DNA from 4 places in the Cupriavidus sp. MP-37 genome. Region 2 is predicted to be linked to each of the others. Evidence: predicted binding sites of a transcription regulator. Region 2 holds the regulator's gene; each other region holds the start of a gene.
What was found. Region 2 encodes FNR, which switches genes on or off when oxygen is low (the NO sensors DNR and NnrR bind a similar motif). Its sites were predicted from a motif close to TTGATNNNNATCAA; they were not measured.
Positions count from the first base shown of each region.

Region 1 (4,243 bases), on a different replicon from region 2:
TCCTGGTAGCTCTCTTCCACCCCATGGCGCAGCATCGGTACCAGTTCGCGGGTCTCGGCCAGGTCATCGCGCGCGACCGCGTCGTCGAGCAGCTGCACCTGCAGGTTCAGGTAGTTCAGCCCCTGGGCGATGCTGTCGTGCAGCCCCTGCGCCACCAGGTTGCGCTCTTCCACCACCGCCAGCTGGCGCGCCGTGGCGGACAGGCGCAGGTGTTCCAGCGCGGTGCCCAGGTGCTGCGCCAGCGTCTGCAGCAATTGCCGGTCCGACGGCGGCAGCTTGCGCGGCGCGCGGAAGTGCAGCGCGAACATGCCGGTGGCGCCGCGCTGGCTGGCAATGCGGAACGCCGCCAGCGACTGGAAGCCATCGCGGCCGCACGGCGTCTCGTCGGCCGCGCCCGCATGCGCGCCGCGCAGGTCGACGATGGCGATCACCGGCGCGCGCGTGGCATCGCCGCAATGGCAGCCGCTGGCCGACGCGCAGGAGTCGGCCTCGGCCAGCGCCGCGGGCAGGCCGGCGGCCGCCAGCAGGTGCATCCGGCCGTGGCGGCTGTCGAGCACGCGCACGCTGCCGCCGTCGGCGTCGAACTGGCGCATCACCCGCGCCAGGAAGCCTTGCGCCATGGCCTCGGCGTCGGCGGCCTGGTTCAGGAAGGCGGCCATCTCGTACAGCGTTTCCAGGTCGCGGTTGTGGCGCTCCAGCTCGGCGGTCTTCTGCGCCACGCGCGCTTCGAGGTCGTGGTACAGGCCCTGCAGCTCGCCCGCCATGCGGTTGAAGCCCTCGCTGAGCGAGCCGAACTCATCGCGGCTTTCCACCGGCAGGCGCAGCGAGAATTCCCGCCCGGCCATGCGCCGCAAGCCGTCCTGCAGGCGCAGCACCGGCAGGATGATCCACAGGTAGAGCAGGTAGATCACGGCCACCGTGCCGATGCAGGCCATCAGCGCCAGCGCGGTTTGCGACAGGCGCAGCAGGTCGGTCTTGCGCGCGCTGTTGCGTTCGATCATGCCGACCAGGCGGTCGGCCTGGGCGACAAAACCCGGCAGCGCGGCGATGTACGCGGCAGGCGACGCGCCGGCCACCGCCAGCGGCCGCAGCCGTTGTTGCCAGTCATGGGTGACGCGGTCCAGTTGCGTGTGGATGGCGGGCTCGTCCGGCAGGAACAGCGGCCGCGCCGCGTCGCCCTTCTTCAGCAGCGCCAGCGTCGCGTCCAGCGCCTGCATGTGGGTGCCCAGGTCATTGGCGCGGCCCGCGTGCGCCAGCGCCAGCTCGATCGCCACGCGGTTGGCGCGCATGCGCAGGCTGCCGGCATCGTTGATGGCCGCGCCGGCGCCTTCCAGCTTCCAGGACAGCCAGAGCGTGCCGGAGATCATCCCCAGCACCACCAGCAGCACGGCCAGCGACAGCGAGATGATGCGCGTGGAAAGACGGTGGCGCAGCGCGGGCAACGCGGACGCCGCCGTGGCAGGGGCGGCAGGAGGATCGGTATCGGGCATGGCGGTATCGGGGGCTACCAGGGGGACCTGTCGCGGGCCTGTCGCGGGAGCCGGGCAGCGGCCCGACGGCCATGGCAACAGGGTCACGCAGGGGTCGGAAGCGATTTTCCCCGCGCGACAGGGCAGGCTCCCTGCGCAAGATCAAGGAAACCCGGCTTTGCTACGCGTATGTGCGGGCAGCGGCGCATCGGCGCCATTGCATGTGGTGCCAGGGCGTGTTTCATCACACCGTGATATTTGTGGTCGCGCCGCAGTTGCCGTCGCACTTGCCGTCGCACTTGGCGCTGGTCAAATCCCTGCGCGGCGCGGCGGCCTAGCATCGGGCCTTTTGTCAGAACGGCTGAGAAAGGAGCGATGGCCATGTCCACCACGAGCGGCGCACGCATGCGTCACCACCGTCACGCCACGGCGCGCGCATGAAAGGCGCGGATCTCGACTACGCGCGCGCGCCGCGGCCTGCGCTGGTGTTCGGTTGCCTGATGCCGGCGCCGTGGCTGGGCGCGGCCGCGGGGCTGCTGCTGGCAGCGGGGCCGGCCGCGGGCCTGCCCGACCGCTTTGCGCCGCTGGCGTTGGCGGCGGTGCATGCGCTGGCGCTGGGCATGCTGCTGCCGGTGATGGTCGGGGCGCTGTTCCAGATGATGCCAGTGGTGGCCGGCGTGGATGTGCCCGGCGCCGGACGGCTGGCGCCGTTCATGGCCGCGACCGGTGCGGCGCTCGCGGCCGCGCTCGGCTTCGGCTTGCTGGGCGGCGAACCGGTGGCCATGCGGGCCGCCGCCGCGCTGGGCGCGGTCCTGCTGCTGGTGGGCGCGGTGCTGCTCGCCGCGGGCCGGCGCGTGGCCGCGGTGGACGCCACCACGCGCACGCTGGCCGGCATCGGCGCGCCGCTGATGGTAGCGGTGCTGGCCGGGATCGCGCTGGCGGGCAGCTTCGGCGGGCTGTGGCGCGTGCCGGTGGCGCAGGTGCTTGGCCTGCACGTGGCGTGGGCGCTGGGCGGCTGGCTGGCCGCGCTGGTCAGCGGCGTCGCGGCCACGGTGCTGCCGATGTTCTGGCAGACGCCGCGCATGCCGGCGGCCATGGCGCGCTGGCTGCCGCTGGGGCACTGGGTGCCGCTGGCGTTGTCCGGCACCGCGCTGCTGCTGTGGCCGGACCAGCCGGTGCTGGCGCAGGCGGCGCTGGTGGTGTGGCTGTCGTTCGTGGCGGTATTGGGAGCATGCGGGCTGGCCGGCTCACTGCGCGCACGGCGACGCCACGATCCGCTGTGGCGGTTGTGGCCGGTCGCATGCGCCAGCATGCTGGGCGCGGCGGTGCTGGGGGTGGTGGCGGTGGTGCTGCCCGAAGTGGCGCTGCCGCTGGCGTGGTGGGCCGGCACCATGGCGCTGGTCGGCGTGGGCGTGCTGCCGGTAACGGCGATGCTGGGCAAGATCGTGCCGTTCCTGGTCTGGCTGCACCTGCGCCGGCTGCTGCCGCCACGGGCACGCGTGCCGGCCATGCAGGCCATCATCGCGCCGGGCCGGCAGCGGGCGCAGGCGTGGCTGTTGCTGGCGGCCTACGCGGTGTTGTTGGCGCTGCCGCTGGCACCGGTGCTGCTGGCGCGCGTCGGTGGAGTGCTGCTGGCGATTGCCAATGCGTGGTTGGGCTGGCAGTTGCTGGCGGCGCTGCGCTGCATGCGGCGGATGAGGAAGGGCGGTGGACTGCCGCCACGCTCAGGCTTCTGACAAAGTCTGCCTGCTGCGGGTTTGCTCCCCTCTCCCGCTTGCGGGAGAGGGGCGGGGGTGAGGGCGGGCGCTGGCAATAGTGACGCGCGTCACTTCGTGGAAGCACCGGCCCTCACCCCAGCCCTCTCCCGCAAGCGGGAGAGGGAGTACACAAGCGGGAGTTGCAGGGCTCGAGGCCATGATGGTCAGCGGGCCGCCGCTGCCAACCCCGCCGGCTTCTCCCCCGTCAGCAGATAGTGGATCAGCTCCGCCACCGGCCGAATGGCCTCTCCAAACGGCAGTGCGCCGCGGCCGCGGAAGAACAGGCCGCGTTCCACGTCGCCGCGCACGGCCTGCGCCAGCTTCAGGTCGATGCAGAACTGGCCGATGCGCGCAATGCCGTCGCGCAGTCCGCATGCCTGCAGGCAATCGAATCCTTCCAGGCATTCGCGCACGCGCGCGCGGCGCTGCAGGCGCGCTTCGCTCGACAGGTAGCGCTGCAGCCACGGTGTCAGCACCGCGCGCGCGGGCAGGCCGGCCACGCTGGTGAATTCGCGCAGCGTTTCCGGCCGCGCGGTGGCCAGCACTTGCTTGAAGGCGGGATGGGCATCGCATTCCTCGGTCACCGCGAAGGCCGTGCCCAGCTGCACCGCGGCGGCGCCTTGGCCCAGCCAGTGGCGCACCTTGGCGTGGCTGTCGACGCCGCCGGCCAGGATCAGCGGGATGCTGTCCCAGGCCAGTCCCAGCTGCGCGAACAGTTCGCGGCATTCGCTCAGCACGCGCGAAAACGAAAAGCGCGGCTCGGCCAAGTCCTGGATGGTGGCCGCGCCGAGGTGGCCGCCGGCGTGCGCCGGGTGTTCGACCACGATGGCGTCGGGCAGCCGGCCCTTCTTCATCCAGCGGCGCAGCACCAGGCCGATGCCGCGTGCCTCGGACAGGATCGGGATCAGCGCCACCTTGGGATGGCCGGCGGTCAGTTCGGGCAGGTCCAGCGGCAGCCCGGCGCCCATGACGATGGCATCGGCGCCGCTTTCGCACGCTTGCCGCACCAGCGCCGCG
Region 1 is NZ_CP085345.1:1,887,672-1,891,914, forward strand. Features, by position in the region: gene LIN44_RS24920 (type IV pili methyl-accepting chemotaxis transducer N-terminal domain-containing protein) at 1-1,490, opposite strand, end outside; gene LIN44_RS24925 (hypothetical protein) at 1,907-3,205, shown strand; gene LIN44_RS24930 (nitronate monooxygenase family protein) at 3,391-4,243, opposite strand, start outside.
Region 1: the regulator FNR is predicted to act here: its motif matches at 1,769-1,782, upstream of LIN44_RS24920 (type IV pili methyl-accepting chemotaxis transducer N-terminal domain-containing protein).

Region 2 (4,243 bases):
TGCTCCAGCAAGGCGGCCTGCGCCTGCGCCTGGGCGTCTTCCAGCGGGGGCAGCTCATCCAGCGTGCGCAGCCCGAGGTCGTCCAGGAATGCCTTGGTGGTGGCATACAACGCCGGGCGGCCCGGCACGTCGCGATGGCCGATCACCTCGATCCAGCTGCGGTCCTCGAGCTTCTTGATCACTTCCGTGCTGACCGTCACGCCGCGGATTTCCTCGATATCGCCGCGGGTCACCGGCTGGCGGTAGGCGATGATCGCCAGGGTCTCCATCACCGCGCGAGAGTATTTTGGCGGTTTTTCCGGATTCAGGCGGTCGAGGTATTCCCGCATTTCGGGCCGGCTCTGGAACCGCCAGCCGCTGGCCAGCGCCACCAGTTCCACGCCGCGCGGGCGCCAGTCCTGGCGCAGTTCGTCCAGCAGCACGCGGATGGTGTCTGCGCCGACGTCATCGTCAAACAGGCGGCGCAGATCGTTGACGCGCAACGGTTCCTGCGCGCAGATCAGCGCCGTCTCGAGGACGATCTTCGCCTCTTGGGTATTCATGTTGATGGTGTGCAGCCTGTCTTTGCACCTGCTCCCGGACGGATCCGGGGCACCGGAGATTTTGGATACAGCGGTGCCAAAGCCACCGCCATCTCATTGCGCAGCGAGCCGGATACCTGACGTACCCAAGCCGTGCACTTCCCTTTCTTTGCATCGAGTTGCCGGGTCGTTCCGGCAGGAGATCGTCCGCATGCCGTCATGGACCGGCCAGCGGACCTCTTGCGTCGCCCGTCCGCACAAACGGACATCGCAGTCGGCGAACTGAACGCCTCGGACGCAAGAAAATACGGGTATCGGGAGCAAGGCCGGCATCTACCACGCCGCAGCGCCAACCGGACTTTTGAACCAGATCTTTTGAACCGGATGGACCGCGGGGACTGGCGCTCATCGAAAGCCTTCCGCTTCCCGCGTCCCGAGCGTACCTTCGGATACGAAGGCCACCAGGCGCTGTTCGCCGCTGCTTACCGCAGCCTGTCTGACTCCGCGCGATACCGCAATGCTGGCGATTGTATGGCATTCCCGCCTCCGCCTGCAACCATCATCCTGCTTGCGCGGGGTGCCAACGCCACAGCAAGCCCCGTGCGGCATCAAAACACCAGGCAAAAGCCCTGTTGCGCCAGCGAATGTGGCAGCAGCACCGCTCGCGCAACGCCAAGCCCGCCGAATACCATCACGGCAAGGCCAGCGCCCAGGCGCACGCCCGGTCGTCGCGACCACAGCCTGAGATAGCCCGACAGGCCCGACAGCACCAGCAGGTTGGGCAGCGTGCCAAGCCCGAACACGCCCATCACCAGCGCGCCCGAGCCCGCATTGCCCGCCAGCAGCGCCAGCGTCAGTGCGCCGTAGACCATGCCGCACGGCACCAGCCCCCAGGCCACGCCGACGCCATAACGCCGGGCCAACCCGCCGCGCGCCCGCACGAAAGCCGGCATCGCGCGGGCCAGGCCGCCGAGTCGGCCGGCCACCGCAGTGCTGGCACGCGCCGCCAGCCGCTCCAGCCAGTTCACGGTAAAGGTACTGCCGCGCAGCAAGCGCCAGCCCGACCACAACAGCATCAGGCTGCCTGCCCCGAAGAGCCAGCGCTGCACCGGCAGGTAATCCTGTTTCCAGGCCGTGGCGCCGGCGGCGCCCAGCGCGGCACCGAGCAGCATATAGGTGGTGATCCTGCCAAAGTGCATCACCAACAGCTCGGCAAGCCAGGCGGTGCGGCTGCGCACCAGGCTGATCGACGCTACCGTGCCGCGCCGCTGCTCCACCGCCAGCGCCACCCCGCCGCACATGGCGGCGCAGTGCACCCCGCCCAGCAGAGCGAGCAGGAAAACGCTGATCAATACTCCAAATGTCAATTCTGTCTCCCTGCCGGATCACATCGCACGGTAAAATGTCCTTATCGTGCCCCGCTGCCATTTCTAGCAGGTTCCAATTGCTCACTTCCATCCCCGTTACCGAGATGTCGCCCCGCTGCTCCACCTGTGCGATGGGACAGCTGTGCCTTCCGGTTGGCATGTCGCAGCAAGACCTCGCCAAGATCGACACGCTGGTGCAGGAACGCATCCGCGTGCACAAGGGGGAAACCCTCTACCGCATGGGCGACCCGCTCACTGCGGTCTACGCCATCCGCTTCGGTACCCTGAAGACGCATGTCACCACCGAAGACGGACGCTCGCAGATTACCGGGTTCCACCTGCCCGGTGAAATCGTCGGCCTCGACGGCCTGGGCGAGATGCAGCATGCGTCCGATGCGACCGCGCTCGAAGATACCGAGGTATGCGTGGTCCGCATGAACGAGCTGCAATCGCTGTCGGCCGACCTGCCTTCGCTGCAGCAGCAGTTCCTGCGCTTGATGGGCAAGGAAATCACGCACGACCAGCTGATGCTGGTCACGCTCGGCTCGATGCGCGCCGAGGAACGCCTGGCCGCCTTCCTGATCAACCTGTCGGAACGGCTGTCCGCGCGCGGTTATTCGGCCTCCGAGTTCGTGATGCGCATGAGCCGCGAAGAGATCGGCAGCTACCTCGGGCTCAAGCTCGAGACCGTCAGCCGGCTGTTCTCGCGCTTTGCCGAGGCCGGGCTGATCCAGATCCGCCAAAGGCATGTCAAGCTGATAGACATCGACGGCATCAAGCAACTCTACAGCCGCACCTGCTGACCCACCGCGGCGTTGCCGCGCCGCCAGCGGCGCCGGCAACGCGGTGGGCCCTTTCCCGTTTCTTGCCTATTCCAGCTCGTCGGTATCGGCCAGCCGCGTCGGCATGGTGTATAGCGTCAGCCCGCTGGACAACGCACAGAACGCCCACGCCAGCAGGAAGCCGACGGTATAGACCGACTCGCGCGACGATTCGATCGGATGGCCGAAGAATTTCAGGTCGCCCGGATCGACGACGGAAAAAACCGTCGCGGTTGCCAGGCCCGCCATCAGGAAGCCCGGCCACAGCACCCACATCAGCCAGCGCAACCTCATGGCTGCCTCGCTGCCGCGGCCTTGGGCGGCACCGCCTCCACCTTCTCCACCACCAGGCCATGCCGCGTCGCGCCCTGCACCGGCATGTCGGGGTGCGTCGACGCCAGCCAGATCGTCACGCCGCACGCCACCATGGCCACCAGCGGACCGGCCATCAGCAGCCACGGCCACGGTTCTTTCCACCACGGATTGCCTTGCTGATTCATCTTGCCCCCTTGTTCCTGGCGACTACGCCAGTGTCGCCTAGCTTCACAAATCGCGCGGCACGATAAAGCTGGTGGATTGCCGGATTTCGGCATGCCCCTGCTCCGTGCCTTCGCTCGTTACCGTTACGTTGATCTTGTGCGTGCCTTGCCTGGCGGCCTCGATGGGAACGCGGATGCGGATCGGCAGCAGCCGGTTGGACGTCGGCGCCAGCGCTTCGGCCTGCTTGTCGTATTCGACCGTCAGGTCCTTCAGTTCATCGCTGTCGGCGCGCACGCGGATCTGCATCGGCGCTTCCGTGGTGTTGATCAGTTGCAGCCGATAGACGTTCTCGATCCAGCGCCCTTCCACCTCGCGGCCCAGCGCACCGCGATCGCGGATGATGTCTACCTTCAGCGGCGTGCGCAGCATGATCGACGCCATGAAGCCAGCCAGCAGCGCCACCCAGATCACCGAGTAGATGATGACGCGCGGACGCAGCAGGCGCTTGCGCGATGCCGCGGCGGACAGGCCCTTGCGCATTGCGTTTTCCGAGGTGTACCGGATCAGCCCGCGCGGGTAGTCCATCTTGTCCATGACCTGGTTGCAGGCGTCGATGCAGGCGCCGCAGCCGATGCACTCATACTGCAGGCCATCGCGGATGTCGATGCCGGTCGGGCACACCTGCACGCAGATGCTGCAGTTGACGCAATCGCCCAGCCCGGCCTGGTGATGATCGGTCTTGCGCGAGCGGCTGCCGCGCGGCTCGCCGCGGCCGACGTCATAGGTCACGACATAGGTGTCGCGGTCCACCATCACGCTCTGGAAACGCGCGTAGGGGCACATGTACTTGCACACCTGCTCGCGCATGAAGCCGGCGTTGCCCCACGTGGCAAACGCATAGAACAGCATCCAGAACGCCTGCCACGGGCCCAGCGACAGCGCCAGCACCTCGCCACCCAGTTCGCGGATCGGCGCAAAGTAGCCGATGAACGTAAAGCCGGTCCAGAGTGCGATCAGCACCCACAGAAGGTGCTTGGTGGCCTTGATGCGGAAT
Region 2 is NZ_CP085344.1:1,717,097-1,721,339, reverse strand. Features, by position in the region: gene scpB (SMC-Scp complex subunit ScpB) at 1-542, opposite strand, end outside; gene LIN44_RS08070 (sulfite exporter TauE/SafE family protein) at 1,130-1,888, opposite strand; gene fnr (fumarate/nitrate reduction transcriptional regulator Fnr) at 1,966-2,691, shown strand; gene LIN44_RS08060 (hypothetical protein) at 2,758-3,003, opposite strand; gene LIN44_RS08055 (FixH family protein) at 3,000-3,209, opposite strand; gene ccoG (cytochrome c oxidase accessory protein CcoG) at 3,253-4,243, opposite strand, start outside.

Region 3 (4,243 bases), on a different replicon from region 2:
TCGACCTGGCGCTGCAGCGGCTCTACCACTACACCGGCACGGCGCCGCAGCACTTCCAGCGCTTCGTGCTGTTCACCAACTACCAGCGCTATGTCGACGAGTTCGTTGCGCTGGGGCGCGCGCTGATGGGCGACGGCGACGGCGGCGGCTACACCCGCTTTGTCGAGCCCGGCGACGTGGTGCAGGACCTCGGCGCGGCCGAACCCGACGATGCCACGCGCCCGCGCGTGCTGCCGCAGATGCCGGCCTACCACCTGGTGCGCGGCGACAAGCTGGGCGTGACACTGGTCAATATCGGGGTGGGGCCGTCCAACGCCAAGACCATGACCGACCACCTCGCCGTGCTGCGCCCGCACTGCTGGCTGATGGTCGGCCACTGCGGCGGCCTGCGCCGCTCGCAGCAGCTCGGCGACTACGTGCTGGCGCACGCCTACGTGCGCGACGACCACGTGCTCGACCACGACCTGCCGCCCTGGGTGCCGGTGCCGCCCATCGCCGAGATCCAGGTGGCGCTGCAAGAGGCCGTGGCGCGCGTGACCGGGCTGTCCGGCAACGAGATGAAGACGCGCATGCGCACCGGCACGGTGGTGTCGACCGACGACCGCAACTGGGAGCTGAAGTCCAAGTCGCTGTATGCGCGCTTCAACCAGTCGCGCGCGATCGCCATCGACATGGAGAGCGCGGCGGTGGCCGCCAACGGCTTCCGCCTGCGCGTGCCGTATGGCACGCTGCTGTGCGTCTCGGACAAGCCGCTGCATGGCGAGCTCAAGCTGCGCGGCATGGCCAACGCGTTCTATCGCCAGCGCGTCAGCCAGCACATGACAATCGGGCTGGAGGCGATCCGCATCCTGCGCGAGAACGGCGTCGAGCAACTGCATTCGCGCAAGCTGCGCAGCTTTGACGAGCCGGCGTTCCGGTAGCGTCCGCCGCTTACCTCTGCAATGCAAAAGGCCGGCGCCCGATGGGCGCCGGCCTTTTGCATTGCGTGGCGGGATCAGAACCGATACCCCACCCCGAAGCTGAACAGCCACGGATTCAGGCTGACCTTGGAGACCTTGACGTCGCCCGCCTTGACGTCGCTCGACAGCCAGATCTTCTTGATGTCGGCGTTCAGGAACCAGTTCCTGGTCAGCTTGTAGTCCATGCCGATCTGCAGCGCCGGGCCCACGCTCCAGCCATCCAGCTGCAGTGTGTTGTTGGCGATGTTCTCGCCCCAGATGCGGGTGAAGTTCAGGCCCGCGCCGATATACGGGCGGAAAGTGCCGTTGGGAATGAGGTGGTACTGCATCAGCAGCGTCGGCGGCAGGTGCTTGAAGGTGCCGATCTTGTTGCCGTCGAGATAGACGTTCTGCTTCTGCGGCACCGTCAGCACCAGTTCGGCGGCGAAGTTCGGCGTGAAGAAGTAGGTGACGTCGAGTTCGGGGATCCACTTGTTGTTGACCGTGATGCGGTCCGACCGGCCGACGCCGCCGACAGGATCGGAGCTGCGGGCCATGTCGAGGTAGGTGCCGCGCAGCCGCACCATCCAGTTGCCCTGGGCGTCATCCGCGGCGGCCGCGGGCGTGGCGAAGGCGCCGAGCATGGCGCAGGCGGCGATGGCCGAACAGGCGGCGGTGCGACGAGACAGTGTTTTCGACAGTGTTTTCATGAGGTCTGCTTGGTTTGTTATCGAGCCGCGCCTAGTGTGGCGAAGCCGGCCGGAGGGGGCCTTGACACAAACCAAGCGGAACCAAATGGTGCGCGCGGCGTCGCGAGGGCACGACAGCGTCGCCACGCGCGGTGCGGCTTCGGACGTCGCTTCTAACCACATGCGAAATGATTCGTAGCGCGGCCTGATCCTGCCGCTTACGCTGTGCGAAAGATCCGAGCACGCGCAACGCGTGTCACCGGATCGGCACCAGGCATGTCGTGGGCGTCCGCAAGGGCGTCTTTCCGGGTGTGCCCCGTGGGGGCGGGGCACACCGGTTTTCTTGCGATACGCCAGGCGTCAGGCCTCGGCGGCCGCGCCGGCCGGTGCGATCGACCCGGTCTGGACCGTGGCGCCGAATCCCGCCTGCAGGTGCCGGTTCACGCCCGACAGCACCGCGCGCAGCGACGCCGTGACGAGGTTGGCGTCGATGCCCGCGCCGAACCCGGTCGGCGAATCGCCCACGCGGACTTCCACGTAGCAAGCTGCGCGCGCATCGGCGCCGGCGGTCAGCGCGTGCTCGTGGTAGTCCATCACGCGTACCGGCAGGTCCAGCGCATCGATGAAGGCGTCGATGGGACCGTTGCCGCGGCCGCGCACGCTGCAGGGCTGGCCGTCGCGCTCGATCTGCACCGTGATCAGGGTGGCGCCGGTACTGTCCGTGGCCAGCTGGTGCGAGACATAGCGCAGCGGCGTTTCGCGCGCCAGGTACTCGCGCTGGAACAGCCCATAAAGGTCGTCGGCGCTCGCTTCCAGCCCGCTGTCGTCGGTCATGGCCTGCACCGCGCGGCTGAACTCGATCTGCAGGCGGCGCGGCAGGTAGAGGCCATGCACCTGTTCCAGCAGGTACGCCATGCCGCCCTTGCCCGACTGGCTGTTGACGCGGATCACCGCGTCGTAGCTGCGGCCCAGGTCGGCCGGGTCGATCGGCAGGTAGGGCACTTCCCAGATGCCGTCCGGCTGCTGCTGCGCAAAGCCCTTGCGGATCGCATCCTGGTGCGAGCCCGAGAACGCGGTGAACACCAGGTCGCCCACATACGGATGGCGCGGGTGCACCGGCAGCTGGTTGCAGTGCTCCACGCACTGGCGCACCGAATCGATGTCGGAGAAGTCCAGCTGCGGCGCCACGCCCTGCGTATAGAGGTTCAGCGCCAGTGTCACCAGGTCGACGTTGCCGGTGCGTTCGCCGTTGCCGAACAGGCAGCCCTCGACGCGGTCGGCGCCCGCCATCAGCGCCAGCTCGGCGGCCGCCACCGCGGTGCCGCGGTCGTTGTGCGGGTGCACCGACAGCGCGATGTGCTCGCGCCGCGCGAGGCGGCGGTGCATCCATTCGATCTGGTCGGCGAACACGTTGGGCGTGCTGCATTCCACCGTGGTCGGCAGGTTCAGGATCATCGGGCGGCCCGGTCCGGCCTGCCACGCGGCCGACACCGCGTCGCTCACTTCCAGCGAGAAATCGAGCTCGGCCAGGCTGAAGGTCTCGGGCGAATACTCGTAGGTCCAGGCGGTCTCGGGCATGGCATCGGTCAGCGCCTTGATCAGGCGCGTGCCCGATACCGCGACCTCCTTGATCTCGTCGCGCGAGGCATTGAAGACGATGCGGCGCCAGGCCGGTGCGATCGGGTTGTACAGGTGCACGGTGGCGCGTGCCGCGCCGCGCACGGATTCGACAGTACGGCGGATCAGGTCTTCACGCGACTGCGTCAGCACGACGATGGTGACGTCGTCGGGAATGCGCCGTTCTTCGATCAGCATGCGCACGAAGTCGAAGTCGGTCTGCGAGGCGGCGGGGAACGCCACTTCGATTTCCTTCAGGCCGATCTTCACCAGCTGTTCGAAGAAGCGCAGCTTGCGCGCCGGGTTCATCGGCTCGATCAGGGCCTGGTTGCCGTCGCGCAGGTCGGTGCTCATCCAGCGCGGCGCGCGCGTGATGGTGCGGCCAGGCCAGCTGCGCTCAGGGATGTCGACGGTGGCGGCGGGGCGGTACTTGGTGGCGGGATTGCCGAGCATACGGGGTCTCCTTCCTCGCAAGGGAAGATGAAAGATGGAAAAACGGGAAAAGGGTGGCGCAAGGCTGCCGAACTGCCACGGGGCCCTAGGCCCGGCAACCGATCGGTAGGCTTAGCAGTAGCGAGGAAGCGCGCAGGGCGCGGCCCGATGCCAGGGCAGCCAGCACGCGTGCGCGGGCAGCGATGCGGGACGCATCGGCAGCCTGGCCGGGGGTGCTGGTGTAACGGTTCATCGTGGCGAATGAGAGCGGGCGGCGCCGCTCGGGGAGAGTGCGCACGCGGCGCAAGTCCATAGGAACGGGCAAGGTTAGTCGACAAGTCCCGACCCGGTCAAGCGTTTGCACCCGTGCCTGGCTGCGCGGCGCCCCATCGTGGCCCGATCAGGGGATCGGCGGGAGCAGGTTGCGCCAAAAGGTTGGGACGCAGCTGCCGCTCGCGCTTGGCGGACCCATTTTCCTCGGCCGTATGGCGATGTACGGCAGCGATGTCCTGCGCTGAATGGATGACTTGCGGCGATGTTCTGTGCGCTGCACCTCAGTCCTCTGGC
Region 3 is NZ_CP085345.1:1,589,290-1,593,532, reverse strand. Features, by position in the region: gene LIN44_RS23565 (AMP nucleosidase) at 1-920, shown strand, start outside; gene LIN44_RS23560 (OmpW family protein) at 995-1,648, opposite strand; gene leuA (2-isopropylmalate synthase) at 1,988-3,697, opposite strand.
Region 3: the regulator FNR is predicted to act here: its motif matches at 1,710-1,723, upstream of LIN44_RS23560 (OmpW family protein).

Region 4 (4,243 bases), 1.1 Mb from region 2:
GCAAAGAAGAAGGCGACCAGCGTGGTGCCGAGGATGCCGATAAAGCCCTTGACGGGCCGCGCCTGCTCGGCGTCGTCGAGCTTGTCGGGGATCAGCATCCATGCGGCCATCGCGATAAAGCCGAGGCCCAGGATCCAGCGCAGCAGGCTCTCGCCGACCACGTGCGTGATCCAGCCGCCGAGCGCGCCGGCAAAGCCGTGGTTGAACAGCGTGGCGATCAGGATGCCGAGGATGATGGGCACCGGCTTGCGGTAGCGCGCGGCCAGTACCAGCGACAGCAATTGCGTCTTGTCGCCCATTTCTGCGAGGGCGACGATGCCTGTGGAGACGAGGAAGGCTTCCATATTGGTCTTGTGGGGTAACCGGGCCGCAATGCATCGCGAGATGCCAATGACGCAACCCTTTCCCGGCCCGGCCAGAAAGGGATGGTCATCGGTCTCGCCAGGCAGGGACGCTGCCTGGGCCAGCAGGCCAGGCGGGTCCGGAGCTGCGCACGCCATAACCGCAAGCGGTCAAGTCTGTTGACGTACGCCCCTGTCCCCCGGAGTCCGCATAGCGCGGCGCGGTGAGAGCAGGGCGGCTACTCCCCAATGGAAGCGGCGATTATAACCGCGGCGGCGGTGGATCGTCCACCACCGCCGCGGTCGGCACCGCGATCAGGCCGGTACCGGCGCGTTGTCGCTGGTCTGGCGGCCGCGGAAATCGGTCCAGCACAGCGCCTTGAAGTCGTAGAGCTTGCAGCGGCGCGCGGTGTCGAAATACCAGCGCCACGAGAAGTTCTCGATGATGATGCGGCCCGGCAGCGCGTGTTCCAGCAGTGCCTGCGCGCGCTTGAGGCGATACAGCGGCACGCTCATGTCGACGTGGTGCGCGGTGTGTTCCATGATGTGGTGCAGCGCCGCGCCGATGCCGTGGCGGAAGCGCAGGTGCACGGTGGTCGAGACGAACGGCTGGGCCCGGGCCCACATCGTCTTGGTGTCGTACCAGGCGACACTGGTGTGGGTGTGGTGCACGTACAGCACGAAGCCGACGGTGACGTTCCACACCAGGAAGGGCAGCACGAAGCCGGCGCCGATCAGCATCCACACGGACTGCTGCGTGGCCAGCGCCAGCGCCGCCAGCGCGCCGATCCATGCCAGCCCGAACGCGGCCACCAGCACGCAGTCGCCGGTAAAGATCGGACGGCGCGTGGCCATCTGGCGCTTGTTGGGGAAGAACAGCTTGCACCACCAGATCTCGACCAGGTAATACAGCCCCGGCCCGAAGCCGGTGCGGTAGATGCGCTCCATCACGCGGCGCCAGCGCGGCAACGCGTTGAATTCTTCGAGCGAATAGGGCGCCCAGACGAAGTCGAAGCCCTTCAGGTTGGTGTAGCCATGGTGGACCACGTTGTGGCCGACTTCCCACAGGCTGTACGGCGTCAGCGACGGCAGGAAGGTCAGCCGGCCCAGCCACTTGTTCAGGCCGCGGCGCGGGGTCAGGCTCTGGTGGCAGGCGTCGTGGCCGATGATAAACAGGCGTGCGATCACCAGCCCCGCCAGCACGCCCAGCGCCAGCTTGGCGGCCCAGTGCGGCGCCAGCACCACGCCGGCCAGCACGGCGCCGAACAGCAGGTAATCGAAGGCGAACAGCATCAGCGCGCGCGGCGTGCTGCGCTGGCCGAGCGGGATCAGCCAGCCGCGGATGATCTTGCGCGAGGGCAGCGGCGCATCCGCTGCGATCGGTTCAGGCAGGGGCGCGTCATGCGGGGCCTGGGGGCGCGCGCGGGCCGGCGGGGCGGCATGCGCGGCGGGGGAATCTGCGGTGTGAGAGGCGGTCATGCAGAACCTTCTGATTGCGGTCGATGGGTATGGGTGCGCGGCAAGACAGACGGGCCGCGGCGGAACCGCAAGGTTAGAAGGCTTTGTCGAGGGCAGTCTTGACGGTCGTCAAGCCGGTGGGATGGCGGAAGCGGTAAGGGAAGTGCCCGCCGCAGCGCGGCGGGCAACGGGGTGAAGGCGTGTGGCGGATCAGACGGCCGGGACGCTTGCCGCCTCGCCCATCACGTAGACGCTGTCGATGACGCGGTCGTCGCCCAGCATGGCAAAGGCGAACAGCTCTTCTTCCAGCGTTTCCGAGCGGTTGCTGCGACGTGCGATCAGCGGCGTGGCCTTCGGATCGAGCACGATGAAGTCGGCCTCGCAGCCTTCGCTGAAGCTGCCGACGCGGCCGGTCCAGCCCAGCGCCTCCGCCGCGGCGCGGGTAGCCAGGTAGAACATGCGCAGCGCGGTCAGGTAGTAGCCGCCCATGCGCGCCACCTTGTGTGCGGCGTTCATGGTGCGCAACATCGAGAACGAGGTGCCGCCGCCCACGTCGGTGGCCAGCGTCACGTTCAGGCGGTTGGCATCGGACTGGTGGAAGTCATAGAAGCCGCTGCCCAGGAACAGGTTGGAAGTCGGGCAGTGCGCCACCGCGGCGCCGCTGTCGGCCAGCCGGCGGCGGTCGTCCTGGTCCAGGTAGATGGCGTGGCCGTACATTGCGCCCGGGCGCAGCAGGCCGTAGCGGTCGTAGACGTCGAGGTAGCTGCGCGCGTCCGGGAACAGCTCGGCCACCCATTTGACCTCGTCGCGGTTCTCCGCCACGTGGGTCTGGATAAAGGCGTCCGGATAGGCGCGCGCCAGCTCGCCGCAGGCGGCCAGCTGCGCCTCGGTCGAGGTCGGGGCGAAGCGCGGCGTGATCGCGTACGACAGGCGTCCCTTGTTATGCCAGCGCGACAGCAGGTCGGCCGAATCCCGGGCGCCGCTTTCGGCGGTGTCGCGCAGGAATTCGGGACAGTTGCGGTCCATCATCACCTTGCCGGTGACCATGCGCAGGTTGCGCGCCTCGCTTTCGGCGAAGAGCGCGTCGGCCGAGGCCTTGTGCACCGTGCTCCAGACCACCGCGCTGGTGGTGCCGTTGCGCAGCAGTTCCTCGGTGAAGAAGCCGGCCACGCCGCGCGCGTAGTCGGGATCGGCGAAGCGGCGCTCTTCGGGGAAGGTGTAGGTGTCGAGCCAGTGCAGCAGGCCCGGCGACGGCGACGCGATCATATCGGTCTGCGGGAAGTGCACGTGGGTGTCGATAAAGCCGGGCACGATCAGCTTGCCGCGGTGGTCGACGACCTCGGCGCCGGCCGGGATGCGCGCCGCCAGCTGCGCGTAGTCGCCGGCGGCGGCGATGCGCCCGTCGGTGACGATCAGCACCCCGTCGTCCCAATACTGATACGCGTCCTCATGGAATTGCGGGTCGCGCAGGAAATGCAGCACGCGGCCGCGAATGGCACGGGTACGGGAGTCAGTGGTGGGGTGGGTCGTCATGGTTTGTCTCTCGTGGCCGGCCCGCGCGGCACCGCGTGGTGCGAGCAGCAGGCCGGGTTATTGGCGTGCGCCGTGCTCAGGCCGCGGGGGCCGTCGCGGGCGGGGACTTGGGCGGGGCGGACCAGAAGTGGTCGACTTCCGCCAGGAACTCGGCCTTCTGCATGGCAGGCAGGAAGGCCGCTTCAAAACTGTTGCGGGCGAGCTTGTGCGCGTCGGCCGCGTCCAGCGGCAGCGCGTCGAAGGTGGCTTCCCAGTTCGCATTCATATAACCGCCGAAGTAGGCCGGGTCGTCCGAATGCAGGGTGATCGCCACGCCCGCATCGAGCATGCGCTTGAGCGGGTGGTCGCGCAGGTCGGGGTAGACCTTGAGCTTGACGTTCGACAGCGGGCACACCGTCAGCGCCACGCGCTCGCGCGCCAGGCGCTCGACCAGCGCGGGATCGTCGATGGCGCGCACGCCGTGGTCGATGCGCTCGGCCTTCAGGAGGTCGAGCGCATCGGTCACATACTGCGCCGGGCCTTCCTCGCCCGCGTGGGCCACCAGGTGCAGGCCGAGCTCGCGCGCCCGGGCGAACACGCGCGCGAATTTCTCGGGCGGGTTGCCTTTTTCCGACGAATCGAGCCCGACGCCGACGAAGCGGTCGCGGTAGGGCAGCGCCGCTTCCAGCGTGGCGAACGCGTCTTCCTCCGACAGATGGCGCAGGAAGCACAGGATCAGGCTGCTCGAGAAGTCGTACTCGGTGCGGGCCTGGGCCAGCGCATCGGCAATGCCGTCGATCACCACGCCGATCGGCACGCCGCGCGCGGTGTGGGTCTGCGGATCGAAGAAGATCTCGGCGTGGCGGACGTTGTCGGCGACGGCGCGCTTGACGTAGTCCATGGTCATGTCGAAGAAATCTTCCTCGGTCAGC
Region 4 is NZ_CP085344.1:2,850,510-2,854,752, reverse strand. Features, by position in the region: gene LIN44_RS13175 (TMEM165/GDT1 family protein) at 1-344, opposite strand, end outside; yybP-ykoY riboswitch at 373-607, opposite strand; gene LIN44_RS13170 (fatty acid desaturase) at 657-1,820, opposite strand; gene guaD (guanine deaminase) at 2,010-3,332, opposite strand; gene LIN44_RS13160 (adenosine deaminase) at 3,409-4,243, opposite strand, start outside.
Region 4: the regulator FNR is predicted to act here: its motif matches at 1,919-1,932, upstream of LIN44_RS13170 (fatty acid desaturase).